DNA from 4 places in the Nocardia sp. CA-119907 genome. Region 4 is predicted to be linked to each of the others. Evidence: riboswitches for the same ligand, from Rfam matches in the RefSeq annotation. Region 4 holds a riboswitch; each other region holds the start of a gene.

What was found. A riboswitch is a leader RNA that binds a small molecule or an ion and turns the genes downstream of it on or off. The one in region 4 is predicted to bind S-adenosylmethionine.
Region 1: another riboswitch for S-adenosylmethionine. It lies ahead of ACQP2D_RS38470 (bifunctional o-acetylhomoserine/o-acetylserine sulfhydrylase); the one in region 4 lies ahead of ACQP2D_RS31440 (amino acid ABC transporter permease).
Region 2: another riboswitch for S-adenosylmethionine. It lies ahead of ACQP2D_RS02415 (aminotransferase class V-fold PLP-dependent enzyme); the one in region 4 lies ahead of ACQP2D_RS31440 (amino acid ABC transporter permease).
Region 3: another riboswitch for S-adenosylmethionine. It lies ahead of ACQP2D_RS03160 (rhodanese-like domain-containing protein); the one in region 4 lies ahead of ACQP2D_RS31440 (amino acid ABC transporter permease).

What each region holds. Positions count from the first base shown of each region.
Region 1 is NZ_CP192091.1:8,500,775-8,508,413, forward strand. Features, by position in the region: gene ACQP2D_RS38450 (MFS transporter) at 1-177, opposite strand, end outside; gene ACQP2D_RS38455 (NADP-dependent isocitrate dehydrogenase) at 564-1,781, opposite strand; gene ACQP2D_RS38460 (MFS transporter) at 2,071-3,564, opposite strand; gene ACQP2D_RS38465 (TetR family transcriptional regulator) at 3,699-4,451, shown strand; SAM riboswitch class IV at 4,495-4,605, shown strand; gene ACQP2D_RS38470 (bifunctional o-acetylhomoserine/o-acetylserine sulfhydrylase) at 4,689-6,038, shown strand; gene metX (homoserine O-acetyltransferase MetX) at 6,035-7,189, shown strand; gene ACQP2D_RS38480 (hypothetical protein) at 7,322-7,639, opposite strand, start outside.
Region 2 is NZ_CP192091.1:525,279-532,917, forward strand. Features, by position in the region: gene ACQP2D_RS02395 (Pls/PosA family non-ribosomal peptide synthetase) at 1-922, opposite strand, end outside; gene ACQP2D_RS02400 (MarR family winged helix-turn-helix transcriptional regulator) at 1,087-1,509, opposite strand; gene ACQP2D_RS02405 (DHA2 family efflux MFS transporter permease subunit) at 1,591-3,021, shown strand; gene ACQP2D_RS02410 (LysE family translocator) at 3,082-3,717, opposite strand; SAM riboswitch class IV at 3,843-3,957, shown strand; gene ACQP2D_RS02415 (aminotransferase class V-fold PLP-dependent enzyme) at 4,004-5,326, shown strand; gene ACQP2D_RS02420 (flavin reductase family protein) at 5,407-5,874, opposite strand; gene ACQP2D_RS02425 (YbaK/EbsC family protein) at 6,059-6,532, opposite strand; gene ACQP2D_RS02430 (2-oxo-4-hydroxy-4-carboxy-5-ureidoimidazoline decarboxylase) at 6,584-6,862, opposite strand; gene ACQP2D_RS02435 (crotonase/enoyl-CoA hydratase family protein) at 7,347-7,639, shown strand, end outside.
Region 3 is NZ_CP192091.1:661,606-669,244, reverse strand. Features, by position in the region: gene ACQP2D_RS03165 (O-succinylhomoserine sulfhydrylase) at 279-1,493, opposite strand; gene ACQP2D_RS03160 (rhodanese-like domain-containing protein) at 1,490-1,906, opposite strand; SAM riboswitch class IV at 1,921-2,037, opposite strand; gene ACQP2D_RS03155 (Rv0361 family membrane protein) at 2,101-2,556, opposite strand; gene ACQP2D_RS03150 (FAD-dependent oxidoreductase) at 2,920-4,308, shown strand; gene ACQP2D_RS03145 (amidohydrolase family protein) at 4,433-5,305, shown strand; gene ACQP2D_RS03140 (DUF456 domain-containing protein) at 5,443-5,925, opposite strand; gene ACQP2D_RS03135 (TetR/AcrR family transcriptional regulator) at 6,168-6,755, opposite strand; gene ACQP2D_RS03130 (hypothetical protein) at 6,787-7,023, shown strand; gene ACQP2D_RS03125 (NUDIX hydrolase) at 7,102-7,639, shown strand, end outside.
Region 4 is NZ_CP192091.1:7,038,590-7,046,228, reverse strand. Features, by position in the region: gene ACQP2D_RS31450 (ABC transporter substrate-binding protein) at 1-707, opposite strand, end outside; gene ACQP2D_RS31445 (amino acid ABC transporter ATP-binding protein) at 726-1,529, opposite strand; gene ACQP2D_RS31440 (amino acid ABC transporter permease) at 1,526-2,548, opposite strand; SAM riboswitch class I at 2,559-2,652, opposite strand; gene ACQP2D_RS31435 (hypothetical protein) at 2,980-3,693, shown strand; gene ACQP2D_RS31430 (glycosyltransferase) at 3,865-5,031, opposite strand; gene ACQP2D_RS31425 (LppM family (lipo)protein) at 5,249-5,914, opposite strand; gene ACQP2D_RS31420 (carotenoid biosynthesis protein) at 6,014-7,084, opposite strand; gene ACQP2D_RS31415 (phytoene desaturase family protein) at 7,081-7,639, opposite strand, start outside.

The DNA.
Region 1 (7,639 bases), 1.5 Mb from region 4:
CGCGGCCAGCGCGGCGATCACCGGCGCTCCGATGACCACGCCGAGCGCATAGGCCGATACCGCATGTCCCGCGGTCGGCTCGGAGACGTTCATGGCGCCGGCAATATCGGGCAGCAAACCCATCGTGACGAATTCGGTTGTGCCGATTCCGAATCCGCCGAGGGCCAGCGCCAGCATCGCGGGAATATGCCAGTCCGTCCGTTCGGCCTCGGCGGGTGCTGGGGTCTGAGTGGCAACGGAACCGGTCACGTCTTGATGTAACCGCCTGGCGACTCCGGTCGCTTCCCGCGTAGACGTGAGTTGCCCCACGTCAGCATCGAGAATTCGGACGAACGACTGCCGTACCGCGCATACCGGGCAGCCCGACGGCAACACACCGCTTGCGGGCGCTCAGCAGGAAGGTGAAGGTCCGGCCATATGGGTCGCGGAAACAGTGCGGGCACCCGTACCACCGGTGTGGTGCGGGTGCCCGTATGTCGCGCCCGGCGCTGGCTCTTGCCCAGCGCCGGGTATTCGGTTCGACCGGTCGGCGCGGGGCGCGCGACCGGATCGACGGTCAACCGTCAGCGCAGGGCGCGGGCCAGGTTGGCGTCGAGCGCACCGAGGAATTCCTCGGTGGTCAGGTAGCCCTGGTCGCCGCCGACGAGCAGCGCGAGGTCCTTGGTCATCTGGCCGCCTTCGACGGTCTTGATGACGACGTCCTCGAGGGTCTGCGCGAAGCCGATCACCTCGGGGGTGTTGTCCAGCTTGCCGCGGTGCTCGAGGCCGCGGGTCCAGGCGAAGATCGACGCGATCGGGTTGGTCGAGGTCGGCTTGCCCTGCTGGTGCTGGCGGTAGTGCCGGGTGACGGTGCCGTGCGCGGCCTCGGCCTCACAGGTCTTGCCGTCCGGGGTCAGCAGCACCGAGGTCATCAGGCCGAGCGAGCCGAAGCCCTGGGCCACGGTGTCGGACTGCACGTCGCCGTCGTAGTTCTTGCAGGCCCAGACGTAGCCGCCCTCCCACTTCATGGAGGAGGCGACCATATCGTCGATCAGGCGGTGCTCGTAGGTGAGGCCCGCGGCGTCGTACTGGGTCTTGAACTCGGTGTCGAAGACTTCCTGGAAGGTGTCCTTGAACATGCCGTCGTAGGCCTTGAGGATGGTGTTCTTCGTCGACATGTACACCGGGTAGTTCTGCTGCAGGCCGTAGTTGAGCGACGCGCGCGCGAAGTCCTCGATGGACTTCTTGAAGTTGTACATGCCCATGATGACGCCGCCGTCCTCGGGCATCTTCACGACTTCGTGCACGATCGGCTCGCTGCCGTCGTCCGGGGTGAAGGTGAGGGTGACCGTGCCGCCCTCGAACACCTTGAAGTCGGTGGCGCGGTACTGGTCACCGAACGCGTGACGGCCGATGATGATCGGCTTGGTCCAACCGGGAACCAGACGCGGCACATTCGAGATGATGATCGGCGCGCGGAAAATGGTGCCGCCGAGAATATTGCGGATGGTGCCGTTGGGCGAGCGCCACATCTTCTTCAGGCCGAATTCCTCGACCCGGGCCTCATCGGGGGTGATGGTGGCACATTTGACACCGACGCCGTGCTCTTTGATGGCGTTCGCGGCGTCGATGGTGACCTGGTCGTCGGTCTTGTCCCGATACTCGATGCCGAGGTCGTAGTACTCCAGGTTCACATCGAGATACGGGTGGATCAGCTTGTCCTTGATGAACTGCCAGATGATCCGGGTCATCTCGTCGCCGTCGAGTTCTACGACGGTGCCTTCAACCTTGATCTTGGACATGGATCTTCGTGTCCTCCTAGGATGGTGCCCTCATTGCACGGCCAGGCGAACACGCTTGTGAGCGGACCCTAGCTGTTCCAACAGACAACGTATATGTCCCGCGTTGTCCGCGAGACATGTGGTGCAAACAAGACAAGCGTACTGCTGCCATTGACCTCACCGCGCGGGCAGCCCCCGATGTGAAGACGCTCGAAATAGTTACCGACAAGTAGGTCGGCAGTGACGTGCGCCACCGCGAAATAGCAATGTCCGGGTATCCCGAAGGACACCCGGACAAGCTATTTCATGATCAGACCGCGACCGGAATCCGCGCGTCCTCCTCGGATCCCTCGATCAGGTTTTCCGGCTTGTCCCGAATCATCAACGCGATCACCGGAATTGCGGCGAGGAAGAATCCGGCGCCGACATAGAACGCGACGTCGTAGCTGTGGATCGAGGCACGGGCCATCAGGTTGTCGACCATCGGGTTGTTCTGCGCGAAGGTCTTGGCCGTCTGCACCGAGATCGTGGTGAGCAGCGCGGTACCGACCGCACCGCCGACCTGCTGAGCCGCGTTCAGCAGCGCACTGGCCACACCCGAGTCCTCCTCCTCGACCTGATGCAGCGCGACGGTCTGCATGCCGACGAACAGCGGGCCCATGCCGAGCGCGATCAGCACCTGCGCGGGCAGCACGCTGGCCGCGTAGCTGTCGCCGAAGCTCAGCTGCGCCAGCCACACCAGCCCGAGGACACCGAGCACGGCGCCCGCCACCATCAGCGGACGCGGGCCGAGCTTCGGCAGCAGCGCGCTGGTGACACCGGCGGAGATCGCGATGCCCGCCGGGAACGGCAGGAAGGCGAAGCCGGCCTTCAGCGACGAGTAGCCGAGGGTGATCTGGAAGTAGTAGCTCAGGAACAGGAACATCGCGAACATGGCGATCGGGATCAGCAATGCGGCGAGGAACGCGCCGCCGCGGTTGATCTCACCCGGAATATGCAGCGGCAGCAGCGGATTCGTCGAGCGGCGCTCGATGACGACGAAGGCGATCAGCAATGCGACACCGACGACGAGCAATCCGAGGGTGCTCCCGGCCAGCCAGCCGTCCTCGGCGGCGCGGCTGAATCCGTACACGATGGCGATCAGACCGAGCGTCACGGTGACCGCACCCGGCACGTCATAGCCGCCGGTGCGCGGCGTCGGCACATCCCGCACCACGAACGCCAGCGCGCCGAGCAGCGCGAGCAGTGCGATCGGGGTGTTCACCAGCAGGCACCAGCGCCACGAGGCGTACTCGGTCAGCGCCCCACCCGCGATCAGGCCGAGCGCCGCACCACCCGCGGAGATTCCGGCGAACACGCCGAATGCGGTCGCGCGCTCCTTCGCCTCGGTGAAGGTCACCGAGAGCAATGACAGCGCCGCCGGTGCGAGCAACGCCGCGAACGCGCCCTGCAGCGCACGCCCGGCAAACAGCTCGGCGCCGTTCTGCGCCAGACCGGCCACCGCGGATGCCCCGGCGAAGCCGACGAGACCGACGATGAAGATTCGGCGCCGCCCCATATAGTCGGCCAGCCGTCCGCCGAGCAGCAGCAGACCGCCGAAGATCAGTGTGTAGGCGGTGAGCATCCACTGCCTGTTGCCGTCGCTGATGTCGAGGTCCTGCTGCGCGAAGGGCAGCGAGATGGTCACGATGGTGGCGTCGAGAACCACCATGAGCTGGGCCAATGCAATCACACCCAGCGCCAGCCAGCGCGTCGAGCTGGCCTGTCTTCCTGGAACTTCCACCACTGTCGCGGTCTCGCTCACTGTCTTCTCCTAGCCGTCCGAAGTCGTGCAGTCATCCTGTCATCGACGGACATTTGTCGTCAAGAGAAAAATGTCGCATCACGACATTTGACTGTTAAGGACACGAAATGTCCCGATTGCGATAGCATGGGGCCATGCTCGAGTCATCGACGCCGATCGGCGCGAGCGCCGCAGCCGACAACGCTGTGCGCGCCACAGCAAACCCAGGGCTCGGTTCGTCCGGCGCCGGCGCGAGCGTGGGATTGCGCGAACGCAAGAAGCAGCAGACCCGGCTGCGCATCATCGAGGTCGCGTTGGACCTTTGCGACGCACAGGGATTCGACGCGACGACGGTCGAGCAGATCGCGAACGGCGCGGACGTGTCACCGCGCACCATCAACCGGTACTTCGACAGCAAAGAGGACATCGTCCTCGGGCCGGTCAAGGACTTCGGCCTCGCCATCGCCGAATGCCTGCGCGGACTTCCGGTCACCGGCAATGAACTGCTATCGCTGCGCGAGGCATTCCTGCAAGTCGTCGATCACGCCGCGGAAAGCGTCGATGGCCCCATTTCGTTCCGGCGCTTCCAGCAGATGCAGCGGATCCTGCGCAGCAGTCCGACGGTCAGCGCGCAGAGCATGGAACTCGCCGACGATAAGAACGTCGCGATCGCCGAAGCGATCGCCGACCGACTCGACACCCAGCCCGACGCGCTGCCGGTGCGCCTGGTCGTCGGCGCCTGGCAGCTGATCGGTCATCTCAGCATGGAATGTTCGAACTCGATCTTCGACGAGGCCGACACCTCGGCCGCCGCTGCCGACGCCCGCAACGCGTTCACCACATCATTCGACGAGTTCATGCGGGTGTGCACCGGGCGCACCGACGTCGCCGCGGCGGAAAACCGGTAACGGATTTCAGCCGCCGACCGCACTCCGGTTACCATGTCGGTCAGGTCATGAGTGCCAGCGCGAAGCCCCGGCTTGCTGGACGGCAACCCTCCAGCTGCGGTGGGGTGCTCCGGGTGATGACCGGGCTCTCGAAAGCCGAGAGCAAGCGCGCACTTCAGGAGGTTCCCGCCATGTGTTGTTGTCCGTCACCCGCATTCCGTTGAAACCTGCTGGCGAACAACCCCTTTGGAGCAAGACATGAGTGACCCCAACGCGTCCGCGACCGATATCGATTCCGCCGGAATCGATCCGGCGCAGTGGTCCTTCGAGACCAAGCAGATCCACGCGGGCCAGACGCCCGACGAGATCACCGGCGCACGCGCACTCCCGATCTACCAGACCACCTCGTACGCCTTCCGTGATACCGATCACGCGGCCGCACTGTTCGGGCTGGCCGAGCCGGGCAATATCTACACCCGGATCATGAACCCGACCCAGGATGTGGTCGAGCAGCGCATCGCCGCCCTGGAGGGCGGTGTCGCCGCGCTGTTGCTGGCCTCCGGTCAGGCCGCGGAGACCTACGCGATCCTCAATCTCGCCGCCGCTGGCGATCACATCGTCTCCAGCCCGCACCTCTACGGCGGCACCTACAACCTGTTCCACTACTCGCTGCCCAAGCTCGGCATCGAGGTGTCCTTCGTCGAGGATCCGGACGATCTCGAGCAGTGGCGCGCGGCGATCCGGCCGAATACCAAGGCCTTCTACGGCGAGACCATCGCCAACCCGAGCAGTGCGATCTTCGATATCCGCGGCATTTCCGCGATCGCGCACGCGGCGGGCCTGCCGCTGATCGTCGACAATACGGTCGCGACCCCGTACCTGATCCAGCCGCTGGCCCACGGCGCGGACATCGTCGTGCATTCGGCGACCAAGTACCTGGGCGGGCACGGTTCGGCGGTGGCCGGCGTGATCGTCGACGGCGGCGCCTTCGACTGGACCGTGCGCGACGCGCAGGGCGAATCCCGCTTCCCCGGTTTCACCACCCCGGACCCGAGCTACCACGGCGCGGTCTTCGCCGATCTCGGCGCTCCGGCCTATGCACTCAAGGCGCGGGTGCAGCTGCTGCGCGACCTCGGCGCGGCGATATCGCCGTTCAACGCGTTCCTGATCAGTCAGGGCATCGAAACGCTGAGCCTGCGGCTGGAGCGCCACGTCGCCAACGCACAGGCGGTCGCCGAATTCCTGAGCACGCATCCGGCCGTGGAATCGGTGTTCTACGCGGGCCTGCCGTCCTCGCCGTGGCATCGACGCGCCGCCGAACTGGCACCGAAGGGCGCGGGCGCGATCGTCGCGTTCGAACTGCGCGGCGGCGTCGATGCGGGCAAGAAGTTCGTGGACGCGTTAGCCCTGCACAGCCATGTAGCTAACATCGGGGATGTGCGTTCTCTCGTAATCCACCCGGCGTCCACGACACACTCGCAGTTGACGCCCGCTGAGCAACTGGCCTCCGGCGTCACCCCGGGGCTGGTCCGACTCGCCGTGGGCATCGAGGGGATCGATGACATCCTGGCCGATCTGCGAGCCGGTTTCGCGGCGGCTACGACGTGACTGTGAGTGCCGACCCGAGTACCGTCCGTTCGTCCGCGGTGGCCCTGCCACCGCCGGACGGGCGGCTCGGCATCATCGCCATCGGGGATGTGCGGCTGGAGAACGGCGCGGTCATCCCGGACGTCCATCTGGCCGTGCAGCGCTGGGGCGAGCTCTCCCCCATGCTGGACAATGTGGTGCTGGTCGAGCACGCGCTGACCGGTGACTCGCACGTCGTCGGGGTGCCCGACGATATCCACCCGCTGCCCGGCTGGTGGGACGGCATGGTCGGGCCCGGTGCGCCGGTGGATACCGACGAATGGTGCGTCGTCGCGACGAATGTGCTCGGCGGCTGCAAGGGCAGCACCGGCCCGTCATCGCTGGCACCGGACGGAAAGCCCTGGGGCGCAAGGTTTCCGGAGATCTCCATCCGCGATCAGGTGACCGCGGAAGCGGCGCTGCTCGATCTGCTCGGCATCGAGCGCCTTGCCGCCGTGGTCGGCGGTTCGATGGGCGGCATGCGCGTGCTGGAGTGGATGGTCGGCGCTCCCGATCGGGTCGGTTCCGCACTGGTGCTGGCCGTCGGCGCACGCGCCACCGCCGACCAGATCGGCACGCAGACAACGCAAATCGCCGCCATCAAGGCCGATCCGGACTGGCAGGGCGGCGATTATCATGACACCGACCGCGCCCCCATGGCCGGTATGGGCATCGCCCGGCGCATCGCGCACCTGACCTACCGGACCGAGGGCGAACTCGATCACCGGTTCGAGAACCACGCGCAGGGCGATGAGGATCCGTGGCACGGCGGCCGCTACGCGGTGCAGAGCTATCTGGACCACCAGGCCCAAAAGCTCTGTAGCCGTTTCGATCCCGCTACCTACGTGCTGCTCTCCGAGGCGATGAACCGCCACGATATCGGCCGCGGCCGCGGCGGCGTATCGGCCGCCCTGGCCGCCACTCCGGTCCCGTGCGTGGTCGGCGGTGTCGATTCCGATCGCCTGTACCCATTGCGAACCCAGCAGGAGTTGGCCGACGGCCTCCCCGGCTGCGAAGGTCTGGAAATCGTCCATTCCCGCGACGGACACGACGGCTTCCTCACCGAAGCGGCAGCGGTCTCGAAACTCCTGACCGAAACCATGCGCCTGGCCCGAATCAGCCGCACCCGCTGAACTCTCGCCGCGATGTTCAGCGGTTCGGCATCGGTGCCGCCCCGCGACGCCGGTCTGTCCGCGATCGATTGGTCGGGCAACAGCGCCCCGGGCCAGACCGCTGGGCCCGGGTGCTATTCGGTCTTGGGTGGGTCAGCCGAAGCTGCCGGTGCTCGGCTTGCCGGTTACGTCGACGGTGATGATGTCGGTGGTGGAGGCGTAGTCGTGGTTGCCGGTTGGGCGGTCGAAGGCGCAGGCGCCGCGGACGTGTACCTGGCCGGTGGGGAGGTTGCCGTTGCCCAGGGAGGTCTGGACCATCTTGCCGTCCGGAACGGCGAAGGAGGTCGGGTTGTTGCCGCCGAAGATTTCGCCGGTGTCGGCGTTGTAGACCCAGCACACGCCACGGTCGTTCGGGTTGTGGAATTTCGCCGAGACGGTTCCCGTCAGCGCGAAGACCTCTTCCATCACCGG
Region 2 (7,639 bases), 3.2 Mb from region 4:
GTCCGGCGAGGCGTTCGGCGAGTTCGGGCGGTACCGCCTCGCCGCCGAAGATCAACAGGCGGACCGGGTCGAGTGCCTCGGCGGGCCAGGTAGCGGCCAATGTGGGCACCGTAGAGACGATGCTGATCTCGCGGCGGACCAGCCAGGGGCCGAGATCCGCGCCGGTGCGGACCAGGGCGCGCGGCGCGGGCACCAGGCAGGCGCCATTGCGCCAGGCCAGCCACATCTCCTCGCAGGAGGCGTCGAAGGCGACCGAAAGTCCGGCCAGGACCCGATCGCCGGGGCCGATCGGGTCGTCCTGGAGGAACAGGCGCGCTTCCGCGTCGACGAATGCCGCGGCATTGCGGTGGGAGACCGCGACGCCCTTCGGGGTTCCGGTGGATCCGGAGGTGAAGATGATCCAGGCGTCGTCGTCGGTGGTGGGTCGAACGGTCGATTCGGCTGCGGTCGTTTCCGGGCGCCGATCGGTCCGTTCGACGGCCGCGACCGTCGGTTCGATGCCCTCGACCGTCGCGATGGCGGTAACTCGGGCTTCGCCGAAGACCAGTCGGGCGCGCTCCTCCGGATCGTCGGCGTCCACCGGGACGTAGGCGGCACCGGCATAGAGAATGGCCAGGATCGTGACGTAGAGCTCATGCGAACCGGACGGCATGCGGACGCCGACGCGGTCGCCCGGTCGCACGCCCGCCGCGATCAGATCGACGACACCGGCGTCGATCTCGGACAGCAACTCGGTATAGCTGAGTACCACGCGGCCGTCATCGATCGCGGGTGCCTCGGGGTGGGCCTGTGCGGTGCTGTTCAGAACGTCGACAAGGGTCCTGGCCTGCGGCGCGAGTGCGGCGCGGAGCAAGGGGTGTGGCGTCGGGAGCCCGGTCGCCTGGTCCTTGCCCGCCGCGGTGTCGACCTGCGGCTGCAGCATTACGTCCTGCCCACCTCTCATAGACCTGCCCAGCGCTTTCCCCGTTGTTGTTTCACAGGATGGTTACCAATGGGCAAACGCCACGGTGACCAACTGTCTACGGTACCTGCGGTATCGGCATGTTGTCGTCGACCGAACCGGGTGGTCGGTTGGCAGTGGCGGGCTCAGATGTCTTCGCCGAGCGCCTTCAGTGCCAGGCGGTGCAGGGTGCGCCGCTCCTCGTCGTCGAGGCGGTACAGCACCCGCTCGGCGGCCTGCTCGATGAGTTCATCGGTCTTGCGGCGCTCGGCCCGTCCGGCTCGGGTGATGGAAAGCCGGTACTTGCGCCGGTCCGTCGAATCGCGGGTGCGGACCACGAACCCGGCGTCTTCCAGGCCGTCGATCAGCCGCACCACCTCGCTGCGATCGATGCCGAGCGCGGTGGAGACCTGCTGCTGGGACAGGTCGTCGAACTCCTCCAGGCAGACCAGCACCCAATGTTCGCGCAGGGACGTGCCCATTTCGGCATGTACGGCCTTGTGCAGCTTGCCGAGCGCGTAGGTCGGGAAGCGGAGCAGGCCGCGGGGGTGGATGTGGTCGGCGGGCATTCGATAATTGTATCTATTGTTGATGTTATCGATTGTTGATAGCCTCCACAATCTAGGTTGTCTACAAATAGCGGAGGATCCATGTCGGATACTCGAACGGCCGTCGCCGCCACCGCGCCCGCACTCGCACTCGAACCGATTCCGGCCCGGGTATGGCGGGTCGCCGGTGTGGTGGTCTTCGGCGCCGTGATGAGCATGTTGGATACGTCACTGGTCAATATCGGCCTGAACACCATCGCCACGGATCTCGGTGCGGCACTGGACAGTGCGCAGTGGATCGCGAGCGGATATCTGCTGGCACTGGCCGTGACGCTGCCGCTGTGCGGTTGGCTCGGACGCCGGTTCGGGATGGATCGGGTCTGGTTGAGCGCGCTGGCCGCGTTCACCGTCACCTCGGGGTTGTGCGCACTCGCGCCGAATATCGGTTGGCTCATCGGGTTGCGGATCGCGCAGGGGTTGGCCGCGGGTTTGCTGGTGCCCGCGGGGCAGACGCTGATCGGTCAGGTCGCCGGTCCGCAGCGGCTGGGCCGGGTGATGAGCGTGGTCGGGATCGCGGTGGTCGCCGCACCCGCGATCGGGCCGACGGTCGGCGGCGTCATGCTGGCGAACCTGGACTGGGAGTGGTTGTTCCTGATCAATATCCCGTTCGGGCTGGTGGCGTTCGTACTCGCGCGCCGGGTATTGCCGCGGGCGGCGACGGCGGATACCCAGGGCCGATTCGACACCACCGGATTCGCGTTGATCGGCGTCGGTCTGTCGGCATTGGTCTACGGGCTCGGTGAATTCGGTAGTCGCGGTAGCATTTCCGCGCCCACGGTATGGGTTTCGGTGCTGGTCGGTGCGCTGGCACTCGGACTGTTCGTGGCGCGGTCGGTACGTGGGCACGGTGCGAATCTGCTCGACGTCGGACTGTTCCGGCATCCGGTGTTCGCGACGGCGAATGTGGCGAACTTCTTCGCCGGTGCCTCGATGTTCGGGTCGATGCTGGTGCTGCCGTTGTACTTTCAGGTCCTGCACCGCGATGGTCTGATAGCGACCGGATTGCTGCTGATGTCGTTCGGGCTCGGCGGCATTATCGCGATGCCGATCGGCGGCCGGTTGACCGATCGGTACGGCGGTGGTGTTGTCGCGGTGGTCGGCAGTGCGGTCACGGTCGCCGTCACGGTGCCGTTCGCGCTCGGCGATGCCTCGATGAATCCTGTTGTGATACAGGCGCTTTTGCTGATTCGCGGCATGGCGACCGGGTTGACCGGGATGCCCATCGTCGCCGCGGCCTATGCCGCGGTGCGGCCCCAGCAGATGCCCGATGCGGCATCGTTCGTCAATATTCTGCAGCGGGTCGGCGGGTCGATCGGAGCGGCATTGCTGGCGGTGGTGCTGTATCGCGCAGCCGCCGCCGGATTGCCGGTGGATGCCGGGTTCCGGCAGGCGTTCTGGTGGCTCACCGCCGCCGCGGTGGTTTCGCTGATCGCGTCGGTGCTGCTGTGGCGCAAGGAGATTCAGCCGAACTAGCGACGCCGTGCGCCTTGTCGACGGCTACCCGAGGTGGCCATCGACAAGGCGCGCAATGGATTACGCGGCCGACGCGGCGGTGCCGATCCCGAGTGCCGCGAGGATGGCCGCGCTGATCTGCTCGAGCCGATCGCGAACCCGGGGGCGGCGCAGCATGGCCACCGCCCGGGAGGCCAGCAGGGCGAGCAGGATCATCTCCACGGCCGCGATGCTGCATTCGATGGCGCCGAGCGCGAGGGTGTTCGCGAAGGTGACATCGGTGAGGAATTGCGGCAGCACCGCCAGGTAGAACAGCCCGACCTTCGGGTTGAACATGCACGACACCAGCCCCGCGGCGAATGCCGAGCGAACTGAGGTCGCCGCGTCCGTGCCCGGCTGACCGGACACCTGCGCGGTGTCGGTCCCGCGCTCCTTGCGGTGCTCGACCAACGCCCGAACTCCCAAGTACACCAAGTAGATTCCGCCGATGACCTTGAGCATCCGGTAGGCGGTCGCGGACTGTTCCAGCAGTGCGGCGACCCCGGCCGCGACCACCACCGCCCAGACGATGCCGCCCAGTGCCGAACCGATTGCCGCGGCGATGCCAGGTCGTGCGTCCACGATCGAGAATCGCAGCACCAGGAACGAGTCCGGACCGGGCGTGATCGACAGCAGAACGCACAGACCGATAAAGCTGAGCAGCAGGGAAAGCGTCACCACTCGATGAGATCGCAGATCGTCCGGCTTTGCAAGGTTATTTATTTGAGTGCATGGATATGCATTGAAGGGGCGACGAAAACGGCGGTTGACACAGCGGTGCGGCATCTGCCAATCTCGGTTCAGGTCATGAGTACCAGCGTCAAGCCCCGGCTAGCTGGTCGGCAACCCTCCTCCGCGGTGGGGTGCTCCGGGTGATCGACCGGGCCGCAGCCCGACCGGGTGCGGCAAGCGCGGACTCGGATAATCACCTGATTACGGGTCCCATAGCCGATGGGATTTTGTGATGGCTGCTGTTGTTGACCAGACCTGTTCCGCCTTCGCCCGGGTCTCCGGTGACGACCTCCGGGTGCCGCTGGTCCAGGGCGGGACGACCACCTACGCCAACTTCGACTACGCCGCGAGCGCACCGGCACTGGCGCAGGTCACCGACCGGGTGCAGCAACTGCTGCCGTACTACGCGAGTGTGCACCGCGGCGCGGGTTACGCCTCGCGGATCTCCACCGAGTGCTACGAAGCCGCCCGCGGTTCGGTCACGCGTTTCCTCGATGCCGCCGACGACCAGGTGGTGGTATTCACCCGCAACACCACCGATTCGCTCAACCTGCTCGCCGCCTGCGTCCCCGGCGACACCGTGGTGCTGGATATCGAGCATCACGCGAACTTCCTGGCGTGGACCCGGCACGGCCGCCGCGTCGTGCGGGCCGCGGCGACCGTCGAGGAGACCATCCGTCAGCTCATCGCCGAATTGTGCAGTAGGCCAGCCGCATTGCTCGCGGTCACCGGCGCCTCCAATGTGACCGGTGAGGTCCTGCCCCTGGAGCGCCTGGCCACTATCGCCCACCAGTGCGGAGCCCGCATCCTGGTCGATGCCGCGCAACTGGCACCGCATCGTCGAATCAGCCTGCGCGACACCGGTATCGACTACCTCGCCTTTTCCGGTCACAAGCTCTACGCGCCGTTCGGCGCGGGAGTGCTCGTCGGACGCCAGGATTGGCTCGATGCCGCCGAACCGTATCTGGCGGGCGGCGGCGCGGTCCGCGAGGTCGGCGTCACCCGCACGGAGTGGGCATCCGCTCCACAGCGTCATGAGGCCGGTTCCCCGAATGTCCTCGGTGCGGCCGCGCTCGCCGCCGCATGTGACGCGCTCTGTGCGATCGATTCCGAATCCCTCGCCACTCACGAACATCTGCTCGCCGATCGGCTGCGCACCGGCCTGTCCGCCATTCCGGGCGTCAACCTGCTGCGCATCTGGGACGACAGTCCGGACATCGTCGGCATTGTCGCCTTCACCCTGGATGGTTTCGTCCCCGGCCAGGTCGCGGCCTACCTCTCCGCCGAGCACGGCATCGGCATTCGCGACGGCCGCTTCTGCGCCCATCCCTTGCTCGCGCGCCTCGGCCTCGATGGCGCTCTGCGCGCCAGCATCGGCCTCGGCACCAGCTCCGCCGATGTGGACCGCCTGATCGATGCCATCGCCACCCTCGTTGCCAAGGGCGCGAGCTGGAACTACGCCTGCACCGATGGGCAGTGGAATCCGACCCCCGAGACCCGCCCCTTCACCAGCACCCATGCCACGGACGGCGCCGCGCCCTGCGTGATCGGCTAACGCCGCCGACTTCGTTCCGAGAACTTCACCGCGCAGGGAACGATCGAACGCTATTGCTGCCCAGCAGAATTCGACCGAGCTCAGTCCTCGAGCGAGGTCGGGCGGTAGTAGCGGCCGCGGTAGTAGAGCAGTGGCGCGGCGGCGGGCTGTTCCTCGGTGCTGTCGCGCACCCGGGTGACCAGGCCGACGACGAAGGTGTGGTCACCGATCGGGATCAGCTGCTGAATGGTGGCCCGGATCCAGATGGGGGTGCCGTGCAGTACCGGTTCGCCGGTGTCCAGGGTGGTCCATAGCGAGCGATCGGTGAAGCGTTGATCGGCGGTGCGGGCGAAGCGTTGGGCCAGATCGTGCTGATGTTCGCCGAGGAAATGGATGACCACGGACTCGGCCGCCCGCAGCGCGGTCAGGCTCGACGAGGTGTGGGCGATATTGAAGGAGACCAGCGGGGGCTCCAGGGACAGCGATGCGAATGAGGTGGCGGTAAAGCCGACCGGACCGTTTTCCGAGCCGAGGGTGACCACGGTGACGCCCGCGGGATAGTGCCGCATGGAAGCGCGGTACTGCTCGGCGGTGATGCCGCTCAGATCATCGGGAATCTGGATGTCCGTGGCAGGCGGTTGAGCATCAGTCACATGACGAAACTACGCCGGGTTTGTCGGTAATGGGCCGTCGCATGGTTGTTGGACTGATCTCCCTTGCGCGGTCCGCACTGTTCCCGAGCGGGCACGGAATTCAATCCACGTCGATCGGAAGTCCGGCGGTAATGCGCACCAGTTCCCGAAACGAGGTGCGGAACACGGTATTCGGAACGCCGCCCGCGGCCCACACCTCCCGGTGCGCCGATAGCGCGTTGTCCACCCAGGTCGGCAGGTTGGTGGGGTGGCCGACCGGCGCGATGCCGCCGATGGGCTGACCGGTCACCTGCTGCACCATATCGATGGGGGCAGGGGTGAGTGTGCCTTCCAGCCGCGCGCCGGTGTTCGCCAGATCCACCTGATGCGCGCCGGAGACCAGCAGCAGCACCGGATCCTCATCGAGCAGGAACACCAGGGATTTCGTGATGGCACCCACATCGACGCCGAGTGCCCGTGCGGCATCGGCGGCGGTGGGCGTGGGGGCGGGCTGAGTGACGATGACACCATGGTGGCCGCGCGCGATCAGGGTATCCGCGACCCGGCATGCGACTGGTGGAAGCGACCTGCGCATGGATCCAGAGTAGAGCGATTGCGGGCAATACGCCGGACGAGTTTCGCTCGGTCAGTATTCGGGATATCCGTCGGTGGGTCCGAGCATCCGGTCGATCCGGTCGTGCACCACCCGGGCCAGCTCACTCACGTTGCGCTGCGAGACCTGTTCGTGCACAACCGCATCGAAGGCGCGATCGAGATCGGATTGAGAGAGTGCGAGCAGTTCGACATCCGCCGTGGCCAGCAGCGCATCGCGATCCGGGTAGGGCCGGGCGTCGGCGAGCGTGGCCGCCCAGGTGACATTGCAGCAGACTTCGAACAGCGCGTGGACGGCACGGGCGCGAGTCATCGCGTTGAAACGGTCAAGCCCTATTCCTTGATGCATCAGCACGATGGCCTCCCAGCCCGATGATGCGGGGTTTGCTGACTCGACCATCATGCGGCCGGCGCCGATGGGTGAACCAGTGCGCCACACCAACATTTGCACAGCATTTACATGCTGTGTTGGATTTGCCGCGCCTGCGGCGCGGCGTGTTCGCGGCCCCCTTTTGTCTCGCGTCCGAGCCGTCGAGACTCGCGCCTGCGGCGCATGCGCTTCGACGGCTCGGACGCGAGACGGGCCGCGAACGGTCGCTCGTAAGACTCGCTCCGTGGTGGTCGCCTCGAGCGGGTAGTTCGGTGTCGGAGGTGCGCCGTCCAGCGGCTGAGGCTCATGCCTGCGGTGTATGTACTTCGACGGCTCGGACGCGAGACGGGCCGCGAACGTCGCTCGTAAGACTCGCTCCGTGGTGGTTGCGAGAGTCCGCAGACGACTGTCTCGATACGCTGTACAAATGACTGATTGGCAGGCTTTCGCCGTTGAAACCAAAGACCATGTCGCGCAGGTCACACTGACCGGTCCCGGCAAGGGCAATGCGATGGGTCCGGACTTCTGGCGGGAGCTGCCGGAGATCTTCCGCGGCCTGGACGCCGATCCCGAGGTCCGTGCCATTGTGCTCACCGGTTCCGGCAAACACTTCTCCTACGGACTTGACCTGCCCGCGATGGCCGGGACGTTCGGTCCGCTGATGGCGGATAGGGCCCTGGCCGCGCCGCGCACCGACTTCCTCTACGAAGTGCGCCGGAT
Region 3 (7,639 bases), 3.3 Mb from region 4:
CCAGCCGACAGCGATTCACCCGCGCGAACGAGACCCAGGCCCGCTCATCGCCAATAGCCACGGCTACGCCAAAACACCCCACGCTGCCCCGGCGGCACAACAAGCCGACTGCCATTAATCCGCACGAACCGGCAAAACACCCCACCCTCGCCCGGCAGCACAACGAGCCAACAGCCAGTCACCGGCACGTTTGAGTCCGAACGCGACTGAGTCCGACGCGACTGAGTCCGAACGCGACGCGGGCGCACGATGCCATCGCGTCGCGTTCGTCGGATGTACTAGCTCAGCGCGTGGTCCAAATCGCCCAGCAGATCCTCGACATCCTCCAGCCCCACCGAGATGCGCACGACGCCGTCGGACAGGCCGATGGTGGCGCGGCCCTCGGGGCCCATGGCGCGGTGGGTGGTGGTGGCGGGGTGGGTGATCAGGGTCTTGGAGTCACCGAGGTTGTTGGAGATATCGACGATGCGCAACCGGTTGAGCACCTCGAAGGCCCGCTTCTTCGCCTCGTGCTCCGGCGCGTTCAGCTCGAAGGTGACGACCGTGCCGCCGCCGCTCATCTGACTGGTCGCCAGCTCGTGTTGCGGATGTGATTCCAGATACGGATAGCGCACCCATGAGACGGACTTATTGCCCTCGAGGAAGCGGGCGATGCGCAGCGCGGATTCGGTCGAATGCCGCACCCGCAGCGGCATGGTCTCCAACCCCTTGAGCAGGGTCCACGCATTGAACGGGCTCAGCGCCGGACCGGTATGGCGCATAAGGGTCTTCACCGGACCGTCGATGTAATCCCGGGGGCCGAGGATCGCGCCGCCGAGCACCCGGCCCTGGCCGTCGATGTGCTTGGTGCCGGAATACACCAGCACATCCGCGCCGAGCTCGAAACCACGCTGCAGGAGCGGGGTGGCAAAGACGTTGTCCAGCACCACCTTCGCGCCCGCGGCATGGGCGAGTTCGGTCACCCGGCGCACATCAACCAGCGTCTGCATCGGGTTGGCCGGCGTCTCGAAGAACACGGCCTGGGTCGGCACCGACAGCGCCTGCTCCCACTGGTCCAGATCATCGCCGTCGACGAAGACGGTCTCCACACCCCAGCGCGGCAGGATCTCGTTGCACACCACGAAGCACGAGCCGAAGAGGCTGCGCGCGGCCACGAGTCGATCGCCCGCACCCAGCAGCGCGCCGAGCGCGGTGAATACCGCCGACATACCGCTCGCGGTCGCGAAACCGGCCTCGGCGCCGTCGATCAGGCGCAGTCGCTCCTCGAACATGGCCACCGTCGGGTTGCCGTAGCGGGAGTAGACGAAGTGTTCGATATCGCCGGTGAATGCGGCCTCGGCCGCCTCGGCGCTCTCGTAGACGAAACCGGAGGACAGGTACAGCGCCTCGGCGGTCTCCTCGAATCCGGAGCGGCGCAGGCCGCCGCGGACGCCGAGCGTCGCGGGGCCGACCCCCTCGGGCAGCGGTTTGTCGAACGCACCACCGGTGATCATGACTGCCGCCACGGCAGACCGAGTGCGCGCCAGCCGGAGCCGCCGCGGTGACCGAACTCGTCGATCGGGCCCTCGAAGCCCTCGAGCACGTTGTACGACGGTTCGATCCCGACACCGGTCGCGGCGACCGCGGCACCGATGGAACGCTGCCCGGAGCGACAGAGAAAGACCACGGGCGCCGCCGGGTCGCGACCCTCCAGTGCCGAGGTCAGCTGTGCGACGAACTCACCGTTGCGGGCGCCACTGCTGTCGACCCATTCGATCAGCACCGTCGGCCGATCGATCGAGCTCGTATCGGGGACGCCGACAAAGCGCCATTCGGCCTCGGTGCGCACATCGACCAACACGGCCTCGGGATTGTCGCGCAACAACTCCCACGCCTGCTGTGGGGTGATGTCACCGGCATATGTCATGCGATCCTCCTGTGAATCCACGCTTGCCGCACCTGGGTTTCGGTGCGCGGCCAGGTCGTCACCCGGAGCACCCCACCGCGGAGGAGGGTTGCCGACCAGCTAGCCGGGGCTTGACGCTGGTTCTCATGACCTGCGTCCGAGATTGCCTGGGCAGGGGCCGCCATGTCAAACCCAGGTCAGCGCCGCGCCGGTAATCAGTTGCAGACGATCCAGCGGTCGCTGGAGCGAATCAAATTCCACGTCGCCGGCGTCTCCCGGCCGTCGACCGCGATGGTCACGTTCGCCTTCGCCCTATCGCCGTCGACCATGGCATTGTCAATGTTGGTGACCTTGATCGACTTTCCGGCCGCGGCGCCACCGAACTGGGCGGCCAGCGGCGACTTGCTCTCGTCGAATCCTTGGCAGGCCACCGCGGGCGGCGGTGTGCTGTCGGTGGTGCCTCTGGCCTCCGCGTAGCGATGCACCGCGGCCGCGATCTTGTCCGAATCTGTGACATTTTTCTCAGCGGGCGAGAGCACGGCGCCCAGCACGATGGCGACCAGGACGACGGCCGCGAATACCGCCGCCGCGATGAACGGCGCCATCGTGCGGCGATCGGTCTGGTCGACCTCGATCACCGGTTCGTCGTCGGTGCCCTGCTGCTCTGTCATGGGTCGATCATCCCTGGTGGGCAGCGGTATCCGACAGGCGCCCCCGGACCGCGCTCGACCTCGCACCGCGGGCGGCGCGGCAATGATCTGATAGCCACCCGGACAGTGGGTACTCCGATAAGTGAGCCTGGATGGCAACCATCCGGTTCACGCACCGCCCGCAGGGTGCGCCATGCGCCACCGATAGAATCGCGAGACTGCGGCCTGCTGTCATAGCCATATGTCAGCTCACCGACGTAGCGACTGTGCAGCCGCGAGCCGCCTGTCCGCATCGTCAGGTGCAACCAAAGAAGGTGCGCCAAGTTAGCCTAAGCTAAGACTGACGCCATTAATTGTTTCGACCATAAGGGTGCGCGTAAGAAGATGACCGAACACAGTGCAGCGACTCGCCCGCTTCGCATAGCGATCGTGGGCGCAGGACCGGCCGGTATCTACGCCGCCGACGCGTTGATGAAGTCCGATGCCGATGTGAGCATCGACCTGTACGAGCGCATGCCGGCGCCGTTCGGTCTGATTCGCTACGGCGTCGCGCCCGACCACCCGCGCATCAAGGGCATCATCACCGCCCTGCACAAGGTGCTCGACAAGCCGCAGGTCCGCCTGCTCGGCAATATCGACTACGGCACCGACATCACCCTCGACGATCTGCGCACGTTCTATGACGCGGTGATCTTCTCCACCGGCGCCAACGCCGACCGCGCGCTGGACATCCCCGGCATCGGCCTGGACGGCAGCTACGGCGCCGCGGACTTCGTGTCCTGGTACGACGGACATCCGGATGTGCCGCGCACCTGGCCGCTGGAGGCCGAGAAGGTCGCCGTGCTCGGTGTCGGCAATGTCGCACTCGATGTCGCGCGTGTGCTCGCCAAGACCGGTGACGAACTGCTGCCGACCGAAATCCCGCCGAACGTCTACAACGGCCTGAAGGCGAACAAGGCGGTCGAGGTGCACGTCTTTGGCCGCCGCGGTCCTGCCCAAGCCAAGTTCACTCCGCTCGAGCTGCGCGAACTCGACCACTCCCCGACCATCGAGGTCATCGTCGATCCCGAGGACATCGACTACGACGAGGGCTCCGAGGCCGCGCGCCGGCACTCCAAGCAGGTCGACATGATCGCGAACACCCTCGAGCAGTGGGCCATCCGCGATGTCGGCAACCGCCCGCACAAGCTGTTCCTGCACTTCTTCGAATCCCCGGCGGAGATCATCGGTGAGGACGGCAAGGTCGTCGGCCTGCGCACCGAGCGCACCCAGCTCGACGGCACCGGCAATGTCAAGGGCACCGGCGTCTTCAAGGACTGGGACGTCCAGGCCATCTATCGCGCGGTCGGCTACCTGTCGCAGAACCTCACCAATCTGCCGTTCGACGACCAGGCCGGCGTGGTCCCGAACGAGGCCGGACGCGTCATCGCCGACGAGGACGCCGACGGTGCGCAGCGCTACCTGCCCGCCACCTACGTCACCGGCTGGATCAAGCGCGGTCCGGTCGGTCTCATCGGCCACACCAAGGGCGATGCCAACGAGACCGTGGCCTGCCTGCTCGACGACAGCGTGAATTTCACTCCGGCCGAGAAGCCGGAACTGGACGCCGTCACCGAATTCCTCGAGGGCAAGGGCATCCCGTTCACCACCTGGCAGGGCTGGTACCGCCTCGACGCGCACGAGCGCGCCCTCGGTGAGCCGGAGGGTCGCGAGCGCGTCAAGGTCGTCGAGCGCGAGGACATGCTGCGCGCCAGCGAACCGCACAAGGTCTAGTGCCGGTGCCACAGGGGGTGAGCGTCACCTCCTGTGGCACTCGACAATCCGACACGGCCGCGGCAGCGCAAAATCTGTCGGGTCCGCCGCAGCGGAAAATCCTTCACTGAGGCATTCTGTACAAGTGTTCGATGCCCATCTCCACATCTTCGACCCGCGGTTCCCGCTGGCCGAGAACGAGGGCTACCTGCCCGACCCGTTCACCATCGCCGATTACCGAAAGCGTATGTCGCTCTTCGATGTCGGCGGCGGGGCCGTGGTCAGCGGATCCTTCCAAGGCACCGATCAGACCTACCTGAAGGCGGCGCTCGCGGAACTGGGCGAGGGCTGGGTCGGCGTCACCGCATTGGACCCCGATGCCACCGATGCCGAGATCATCGAACTCGACCGCATCGGTGTGCGGGCACTGCGCTTCAACGTCAAGCGCGCGGCCGCGGATATCACCGCGATGACCCTGCTGGCGCTGCGGGCGCACGATCTGGTCGGCTGGCATGTCGAGGTCTATATCGACGGCACCATGCTCACCTCACTGCAACCGGTGATCTCGAAACTGCCGGTGTTCTCCATCGACCACCTTGGCATGTCCGAGGAGGGCCTGCCCTACCTGCTCGATCTGGTCGATGGCGGCGCGCGGGTGAAGGCGACCGGCTTCGGGCGGGTGCACATGAATGTGGCCGATACGCTGCGCCGCATCCACGCGGTCAATCCCGAGGCGCTCATGTTCGGCACGGATCTGCCCGGCACCAGGGCGGGACGGCCCTTCGACGATTCCGACGTCGATCTGATCTGCGATGTGGTCGGCACCGATATGTTCAAGGTGCTCGAGGACAACGCGCGGGCGTTCTACCGACTACCCGCCCGCGTACGCGATACTCCGACCGATCCGGCACCCACCCTGCCGATCCTGCGCACCGAACAGCCGACCCTGCCGCTGCGCCGCGATGAGATCCCGAAACTCGAAGCGGCGGATACGATCCCATTCCCCGCCATCGAGTGAGTACAATCCGGCCGTAACCCTCATTTGCCGGGATCGTCCCGCTTCAGGGTGGTCGGACATACGGCATGACCGAAACCCCAGCGGGGCCGGTTACCCGAGTTGTCCACCACTGTTGACCCGACGGAGCCCGCCTCGAATCAGGTCACGATGGCGCCGATGACCCACACCCCGGTCGCCAGCAGCGCGCCGAAGAGTTCGATGAGCATCGACAGGCCGACGCCCTCGAGGGCGTGAACCGTTGCCTGCCAGGCGGGTTGGTTTTCGCGGAGGCGGTGGAGTTCCGAAAGGTACACGCCCAGCACGAATCCGATGAACAACCCGACCACCGGGATGATGAAGAAGCCCACGATGCCCAGGACCGCGCCCACGAACAGCGCGCGATTGGAAACCCCCGCATCCTTCATCTTCCGCCCCGGCCATGTGTACTTGATGATCCCGGAGAGCACCAGAAACGCGGTACTGATACCGAACACGACCCAAGCCGTCGCCCCACCGGTCACGACCGCCCAGACCGCAATGGCCCCGAAGATCAATATGACCCCGGGCAGTATCGGAACGATGATCCCGACCACCCCGACCAGAATTACCAAGCCGACAACGACCTCACCCCAAGCTGACACCGCCGGTCCCTCCGCTCTCCGCGCCCAGTCACGCTGCCTGGATTCTCACCTACCCACCCCTCCCGCGCACACGGGAGGCTCGCCCCCTACGGAAAACCGCCCATAGCTCGCGGAGCCGCCCCAACTCCAGCCACGCCGGACCCTCCGCAGATCACTCGGTCACCAACGACCTGGACGAGCGATCACCATGCGCTGATGCAGGTAACCGTCGAGAAGCACCTGCACCAGTGCATTCTCGGCTGCTATTGGGGTTTGGGCCCGACGCCGGAGAGGAGGGTGGTGATCAGGCGTGCGGCTAGGGCGTCGGGGTTGGTGGTGCCGTCGAGTTCGGTGGTGCCGTGGACGGTTTCGGTGATGAGGGCCAGGTAGGCGCGGCGAACCGAGAGTAAGTCGGCGTCGGGGGCGATGATGCCGTCGGATTGGGCGTGGGCTAGGGCGGCATCGCATTTCGCGAAGACGCGGGCCTGTAGGTCGGCTACCTCGGGGTCGGTTTCGTCGACTCGGTCCAGTGCGTACGCGGCGCCGTATTTGATCTCGATGACATTGGCGGTGGCCTGGTGTAGGGCGACCATGGGGGGCGCGGTCTCTGGGCGGGCCGCGTCTACGGCGGCGTCGATGCGGCGCCACGCGTTGACCGCCATGGTGCGCAGCAGCTCTTCGCGGCTGGCGAAGCGGCGGTGCACGGTGGTTCGGGCGACGCCGGCGGCTTCGGCGATCTGTTCCAGCGTCGCACGGGGGTTTTCGCTCAGCACTCGCTCCGCGGCATCGAGGATGGCGCGCACGGTGCGTTCGGCGTCGGCGCGCAGCGGGCGCGCGGATGTGGGCGGCATGGGCTCCTCTTCGCTGAGATCTGCTGCACTGGTGGGCACCCGCAAGGCCGCGATCGGCCCGTCCATGGACAGCGCGGCGCACGTCGTCCGCTCGGCCCTGCGTGCCCTCGAACGCAACAGGGGCTATGTGGTGCCCGGTGCGGGAAACTTCGCCTCCGCGCATCTGATGCCGCGCCGACCGCGTACCCTCGTCGCCCGAATCGCCAAGCTGGTGACCCGCGGCGTGGCCGATGCGGCCGATCAAGGTTCGGCGCGCACAGCGGCGTGAGGTCGGCCGGAGCCGAGAGCGTGCCGATGGGCGAGAACTGACGTCACCGAATCTCCGAAGCTGGGGCAAGATCGAAGGATGGGCCCCACCACGGGACCTCGCGTCCCCACCAGCATCGCCGACTTCCGCGCAACGGCCAGCGCGCGGCTGCACGGGTATCCACACACCGAGGTCCCGGACGCACCGGGCCTCCGTCGCGCCGCGGTCCTGCTCTGTGTGGTCGATGAACCGGACGGCCCGTTATCGGTGATCGTCATCAAGCGGGCATATCGCGGGCGCAATGCCGGACAGTGGGGATTGCCGGGTGGGCGGGTCGATGCGGGCGAAACCACCGAACAGGCGGCGATTCGTGAGCTGCACGAAGAGCTCGGGCTGACCGCCACCCCGGCCGACATCCTCGGCAGACTCGACGACTTTCCCGCCACGTCCGGTTTCGTGATCACCCCGATCGTCGCGGCCCTCGCCGATGCGGATGAGCTGCGGCCCAGTCCGGCGGAGGTCCACTCGGTCCATCTCGTGGATCTCGCCCGGCTGGCCGCCGACGATGTCCCGCACTGGGTGTCCCCGAAAGACGCTGCTCTGCGCGCCGACGCGCCATCGACCACCCTCGAAGGCC
Region 4 (7,639 bases):
ATGTAGCCGTCGAGGCGCTGCGAGGCCAGCGCCAGGTAGTAGTCGGTGACCTGCTGGAAGTAGGCGATATCGATCGCGGGCAGGCCCTCGGCGACGTTCTGCTCGTTCCACTTGACCAGCAGCTGCTCCTGATTGGTGCCGCTGCCGACGCCGATCCGCCTACCCGCCAGGCTCTTGCGATCCCTGTAGTCGAGCGTGCTCTGCTTGGGGATCTCCAGTGCGACGGTGTCATTGCGGTAGGTGGCGAAGTCGTATTTCTCCTTGCGCTCCTCGGTCACGGTGACGTTGGAGATGAACACATCCGCTTCGCCGGAGTCGACTCGCACGAAGTTCTGCGACCAATCGGCCACCTGCGCAACGAGTTTCAGACCGAGAATGTCGGCGATCAGTGCGGCGAAATCGACCTCGGACCCGACGATGGTCTTATCGTCGGTGGCGTAGAACCGCAGCGGGGGTGCCGCGCCGCCCGATCCGGTGACCACCAGCGTGCCGCGGTCGCGAATGGCCTGCGGCAGTTCGGCGGCGATGGCATCGACCTTGGGCGCGTGGATCCGGCCGGACTGGCCGGGGGACAGGTCGAAGGTGATCGAACCGGCGGGCTGCGCGGAGTTTTCCGCATCGGGGTCGGTGCCGCAGCCGGTGGCCAGCAACGCGACCGTGGCGGCCAGGCCGACCAGGGCGGAGAGCTTCATTGAATACCTGTTCATCGGGAGCGCGCACCGCGCTCAGCGGACTCGGGACAGAAATGCGCGGGTGCGCGGGTGCTGGGGGTTATCGAGTACGGCGGCGGGCGGGCCCTGTTCGACGATCACGCCGCCGTCGAGGAAGACGACGGTGTCGGCCACCTCACGGGCGAAACCGATTTCGTGGGTGACGATCACCAGCGCGGTGCCGCCGTCGGCGAGATCGCGGATCACGTCGAGGACTTCGCCGACGAGTTCCGGATCCAGTGCCGAGGTCGGTTCGTCGAACAGGATCACCGGCGGTCGCAGCGCCAACGCCCGGGCAATGGCCACCCGCTGCTGCTGTCCGCCGGACAGCCGACGCGGATAGGCGTCGGCCAGTTCGCCGATGCCGACACGGTCCAGCAGTTGCTCGGCCTCGCGCTCGACTTCCCGGCGCGGGCGGCCCTGTGCGGAAATCGGTGCGAGCGTGACATTGTCGAGCACCGTCAGATGCGGGAACAGGTTGAACTGCTGGAAGACGAAGCCGATATGCGAACGCTGTTTGCGCACCTCGCGATCCGACAGCGCGTGCAACCTATTGCGGCGCAGTCGATATCCGATCAGCTCGCCGTCGATGTGCACGGTGCCCGCGTCCAGCGACTCCAGATGGTTGATCACCCGCAGCAGCGTCGACTTGCCGGAGCCGGACGGGCCGATCACGGTGACCACCTCACCCGCCCGAACCGTCAGATCGATGCCGCGCAGAACTTCGGTGGTGCCGTAGGACTTTCGTACGCCGCGAACCGCTACCGCGGCGGCCCGGTCGACGCTGGTGTCGATCGTCTCGGTGACCGGCGCGCTCATCGGGTGGCTCCGCGCGGTGCGGCGGAACCGCTTTCGGCGATTTCACGCAGCTTGTGCCACACCTGCTGGATCGGAGTCGGTGGCGGTGTGCGGTGCGCGCCCTTGGCGTAGTGCCGTTCGATGTAGTACTGCGCCACCGAGAGAATCGTGGTCAGCACGATGTACCAGACCGTCGCGACCATGAGCAGCGGCACCACCCGGCCATTGCGTCCGTAGATCACCTGGACCTGGTAGAAGAGTTCCGCGATCGCCATTACCGAGACGATCGAGGTGCCCTTGAACAGGCTGATCACCTCATTGGTCGCATTCGGCAGGATCGAGCGCATCGCCTGCGGGACGATGACGGTGCGGAACTGTCGCAGCCGCGGAATCCCGAGCGCGGCGGCGGCTTCCAGCTGTCCGGGATCGACGGAGATGAAGCCGGCCCGGATGATCTCGGCCGAATACGCGGCCTGATGCAATGCGAGGCCGATGACCGCCGCGGTGAACCCGCTGATCACCCCGTTCACCTCGAAGGTGAGAAATCCAGGACCGAACGGGATGCCGAGCGACAGCGTTTTGTAGAGGTAGGCGATGTTGAACCAGAACAGCAGTTGCACGATCAGCGGAATCGAGCGGAACGCCCAGATATAGACCCACGAGATCACCCGCAGCACCGGATTATTCGACAACCGGGCGATTGCCAGTGCGGTGCCGATCAGGAATCCGAGTGCCGTACCCCACAGGGTCAGCTCCAGGGTGACCTTCAGCGCCGATAGCACCGACTTCGCGGTGAAGTACTTGGCGAAGGTCGACCAATCCCAGCCCGGATTGGTGACCAGTCCATGGACGAACTGCGCGAGCAGTACCAGCGCGACGGCGCTGATCACCCAGCGCCACGGATGCCAGGTCCTGGCGATCGGCGGTGCGCCGGTGGTGGTTACGGCAGTGCCGGGTGCACCCGATGCCGTGGCATCGGGTGTGTGGGCACCCGGTATCGGAACATCCGAGAGGGCATCGGATGCGACGGACGCGCTCATGATTTCGGTTCCTCCATCGTTCCCGGCGGAAGCACCCGCACCCGGTGACCGGGGGGTTGCTGCGACGTCGACGAGCCAGGTCTCTCGGTCGCTCTGGATGGTGTGTCCGACGCCGAGCACGGGTCGGTCGGTCTAGCCGAAATATCATGCGAAGCAGGCGAAGTCCGGCACAAGGGTACGAATCAGCGTGAGCGCAGATCTTGTCCGAACGGTTGTGAACAGGGATTATCGACCGGGTCGTGCGGTGGATCGCGAGGCTTCGGGTGTAGTCCCTCCGGCGTATTTCGCCTGGAGGGGGTACCCCGCGTGCCATCGTGACGGTCGGGTGGGTTGCGCGACGCGACGGCGTTGCCGGTCGAAATCAGCCCGGTTCTGTTGGTTTGCTGGAGTACTCTCTGACCTCATTCGTGCCCGACGATGAGGAGGTTCACGTGACCCTGCTGCGCCGTCTGACCACGCTTACCGCCATCGCGACCGGTGCGGCTGCGCTGACGCTGGCCGCCCCCGGCCTCGCCGCCGCGGTACCGGCGCCGATACCCGGACCCGCAATCCCGGCGGCGACCCCGCCGTCCGTCCAAGCCGCACCCGGAGATGCGTTCGGTGCTTACCAAGCCACTGTCGAGGCGCTGCGCGCTGTGGGCATCGACCCGTTCCTGTACCCGGCGGCCGCGGCGTTCTGCTCCAGCGGCAACTCCCTCGGCCTGGTCCCCGCCGTCGCGGGTGCTGTCCCGGGGCCGTGGCCCAAGACCACCGTGGCCATTCCTGGACTGGACCTTTCCGCGGTCAAGACGGGCCAAACCCTGTTCACCTTCATGCCCTACGGCGTAGCCACCGACAGCACGAACGTCTCCGGCATGAACGTCGCCTGGCTGAATCTGGCCAATGGCCGCAGCGGCGTCACCGCCATGGGCCCGCTCTCCGACGTCGTCCGAACCATGGTGCCCGCCGAAATCCCCGCCGAAATACGACCACTCGCCGAACGCGCCTTCGAGAACTTCTTCGCCACATTCCCCACCGGCGGCATCCGCGCCGTCCCCGTCGACACCGGTTCCGGCACCGTCCTGGCCGCGGTGTTCGGCACCGTCGACAACGCCGGCAAGCCCTGCTTCTTCCTGCCGACCGTCGGCATCACCTCGGTGCGCTGAGCCCGGCGAACATCCGAGGTCGCCAGGCCGCGCCGCTGGACCCTGGCCCGGATGTGGCGTCAGCTGATTTCGGGCATGCGGCTGCCTGGTTCCGGGGTTGATCAGGATCCGGTGGAACTGATGGCGGGGTCTCTGTCGGGCATTACCGCCATGGATTCGGCCTGATCTTGATCAGTGGGTGGTGTCGAGGTGGCGGGATTTCCAGGTCAGGGTGTTCGCGCGATGGGCTCGGCGCGAGCGGGACCACAGGCGGAGATAGGCGGCGATGGAGACCGGGTGTGCCAGGGCGGCAAGGATATCGGCGCGGGTAAGGGCGCCGCTTTCCAATGAGCGGGCGAGTAGGCGACTGGTGACCGCGGCGGTGTAGCCGAGGAGACCGGTGGCCCGCAGCCGGCCGCGACCGGCGACGGCGGCCAGCGGCGGTATCCAATAGGCCAGTGCCGCAATGGCTCCCACGGCCGCGCCGCCGGCGGTCGTGCCGCCGTAGGCCGACCACAGCCAGCGGGTATAGCCCGCCTCGAGTTCGGTCGCGTCCCGGTACATGCGGGTGCGCGCGGCGCGACCCGCCGTGACCACCGCGGTGCGGCGACCGGAACGGCGCAGGGCGCGAGCGATATCCAGATCCTCGGTGGGGCTGGCGGCCACCGCCGCGTGACCGCCGATGGCGAAATAGGCGGTGGCATCGAAAACGAGGAATTGGCCGCAGGCGACCGCTGTCGATGGTCTGCGGCTCCGATTGGCGATCCCGATCGGCAGGCTCGCCGCCCACGACCAGCACAGCAGCGGCTGTACCAGCGCTTCGGCAACCGATTCGGCAACCTGATACGGCCAGGGCGATAACAATGCGGCCCGACTCCGCCGCAATTCGGCGACCGCCGCGGCGATCGCGCGCGGGGCCACCCGCACATCGGCATCGAGGAAGATCAGCACCGCCGCATCCGCCCGCTCGGCCAGCCGGGCACAGGCCGCGGCCTTCCCGGTCCACCCCGGTGCGGGTTCGGCCTCGGATCGAATCACCGTGAATCGCCGATCACCCGCGATCGCCTCCGCGGCCGCCGCTTCGGTCCCGTCGCTGGACGCGTCGTCGAGAATCAGCACCCGCAGCCGTGGCACCCCCACCTGACCCCGCAGATCATCGATCAGCTCGGGCAGCCGCCGCGCCTCGTCGCGCGCCGGAATACAGATCGTCACGGGTTCGAGAACCGGCGTCGGCACAATCGGCAGCGTGCGCACCGTCACCCGATTGAACAGCGCGATCCCACAACCGATCAGCGCGATTGCCGCACCATACGGCGTCGCGACCGCCAAGCCCTGCCGCAGCGTCTTCGCTTCCGTCACGGCATCGCCTCCCCGGCGCGTCGAATGACGCCGTCGTCGGGCCGATTATGCGCGCGCCACGTACTCGCGTTTCGTATCGACGCGATCCACGCGTCCGGCGGCGTCATGAATCTCGCCCCGTGTGCGCTCGTCACGGTCACAATCGTGCCGCCGTGGCGCTCGGCATCGACGGGTGTCGGCGTTCCGCATCGAAACAATTGGGGTGCGAGGTGGGAATTCAGCGGCGTACGAGCGAACGCCAGAGGCTGCTCATGGAGAAACTGAATTCGGGGGCGCCGGGAGGTGCGGGGTTTCGGTTCATGTAGGCGATGGCGGCGACAATCGCCGCGACGGCGAGGGTGATGCCGCCGACGATGCCGGCCCAGCCCGCGAAGGAGCGGGTATTCGGATCGGCGTAGCTGACTTCGGCGCGCAGCGTGGAGACATCGCCGGCCGGCAGTTTCCAGGAGACGGTGGAGTCGTCCTCGCGGTTGCCATTGGTTTTGGCGACGCGGGCCGGGAAGGCCACCGTGAACTGCACGTCCGAGCCGTGCGGCGGAACGGATTTCAGGTCGACCCGGCCGTTGAGGCTGACCAGGTCGCCGGTGCGTTGGAACGACAGATTGAACATGCCCTGGGTCTGATCGGAGAGTCCGCCGAGCTGGCCGACCTCACCGAAGGACAGATCCTCGAAGAACACCTTGCTGCCGACATAGCCGTCCTGGCTGTACGGCTCGACCCGCACCTTGGCGGCCAGCGAGTCGGGCGCCTTCAGCTGCGGGCCCTTGTCATTGGCGTCCGCGGGCACGACCGCGGCCACGATCCGACCGGAGACCCGGTCATTGGACGACACACCCATCGAAACCTGCACCCGTAGGCAGCCCGCGAGCATGGGCACCAGCATTGCGGCCAGCAGTACTGCCGCCGCTACCCGCACCCCGGGCCGGGGTGAACGTAGAACCGGGGCATCGGGGATCGCGGTGAGAGGACTCGGCTGCACGGCTCACATCGTGCCAGGCCCACGCCCCCGATTGCCACGCGACGGGCGGAACGCGGGTCGGCCGAAGCTTCCGGCCGATGGCGTCCGCACCGTTTCATTCCCCCGAGCCCTGATCAACCGCACCAGCAGCGGCACACCGAGCACTCCCAGCCCGACACATCCGTACCATGCCGAATACGGCAGATCGAGGAACACCGCATGCGCGAGCGTCGAGCCGAGCCACGTCCACAGAAATACCACTACCGGCACCAGCGCCTCGGTCGGAATCGGAAACCAGCGCCCTGTGCCGGCCTCTCGCACCCCCACAGTGCGCGTCCCCGCCACGCGAGCCAACGCGGTCAGTAGCCCCGCCATCACCAGCGCCACCGCGAACCAACCCAGATAGTTCGTATACGGAATCGCATCGAGTCCGGGCAAACCCCAACCGGTGGCACACCAACTCCACTGACCATCCGCCACCATCTGCGGATCCAGGAACAGATCCCAACCCACCGCGCCGACCGCCGTCAGCGCAATCCGCCCGGCCGTCCGGCTGGTCAGCAGTCCGGCCACGACCCACACCGGGTACAGCCCGCCCGTCCAGGCCAGCGCGACCACCAGCGGCACCCCTGCCACCGCTGGCCCCAACCTGCCGTCGGCATAGTCATAGCAGCCGAATGGGAATCCCGTTGCGGTACCGATGATCTCGGCGAGCAGTCCGAGCCCGGAGACGATCACCAGAAATCCCGCGGCATACCGAAACCCGCGCGTCGCCGCCGCGTGCACCAATGCCGTCCCCGCTGAAAGCAGTACAACCACAACGGTCACCCGATCGCGAGCGACGCCCGAGGACAGCGGATAACCGATCTGCACGAGCACCAGCAGCACCGCGAAACCCGCAGGCACAAGCAATCGTGGCGTCCATTGCGCGGACGCCCGCAAACGCGGAATCCGGAGCGCACTGGGTCGGCTCTCATCGAAGCGGCGCACACCAGAATCCGCGCCGGACACCCGGTGGGTGATCTCCGAATTCGCCGGGCCGGGCACCTGCACTTCGGGGTGCTCGATCGGCTCCGGTGCGCTGGGCTCGGTCATCGCCTGCGCAGCAAGGGAAACCGGTTACGGCGTCGATCATGCAGCACCAACCGCGCCGCACTGCGCCCACTGGCTCCGGACACCCCACCACCCGGATGCGTCGAGGCCCCGGTCAGATACAACCCCGGCGCCCCTGGCACCCGCTGCCCGGACAATTCCGGCAGCGGCCGCCACAGCATCATCTGATCCAGGGACATCTCCACGTGCATCACATTCCCGCCGCGCAGCCCCAGCTCGCGCTCCAGATCGACGGGCGTCTGCACGTGCCGCCGCAGCACACTCGCCGCGAAACCCGGCGCATAGGAATCGACTTCGGCGATAATCCGATCGGCCTCCGGCTCGGCGTGCGCGGCCCAGTCGCTCCCGTCGGCCAGCTCGTAGGGGTGCCACTGCGCCCAGAGCGAGAGCTGATGTTCACCGGCGGGGGCGATGCTCGGGTCCAGCGCGCTGAAGCTCATCGCGAGTACCACCGGGCGCGGCGGCAGATCCCCCGCCGACGCCGCACCGTGCGCCCGGCGCAGCTGCCGCCGATCCGATACGAGAAACTGCAGGCCG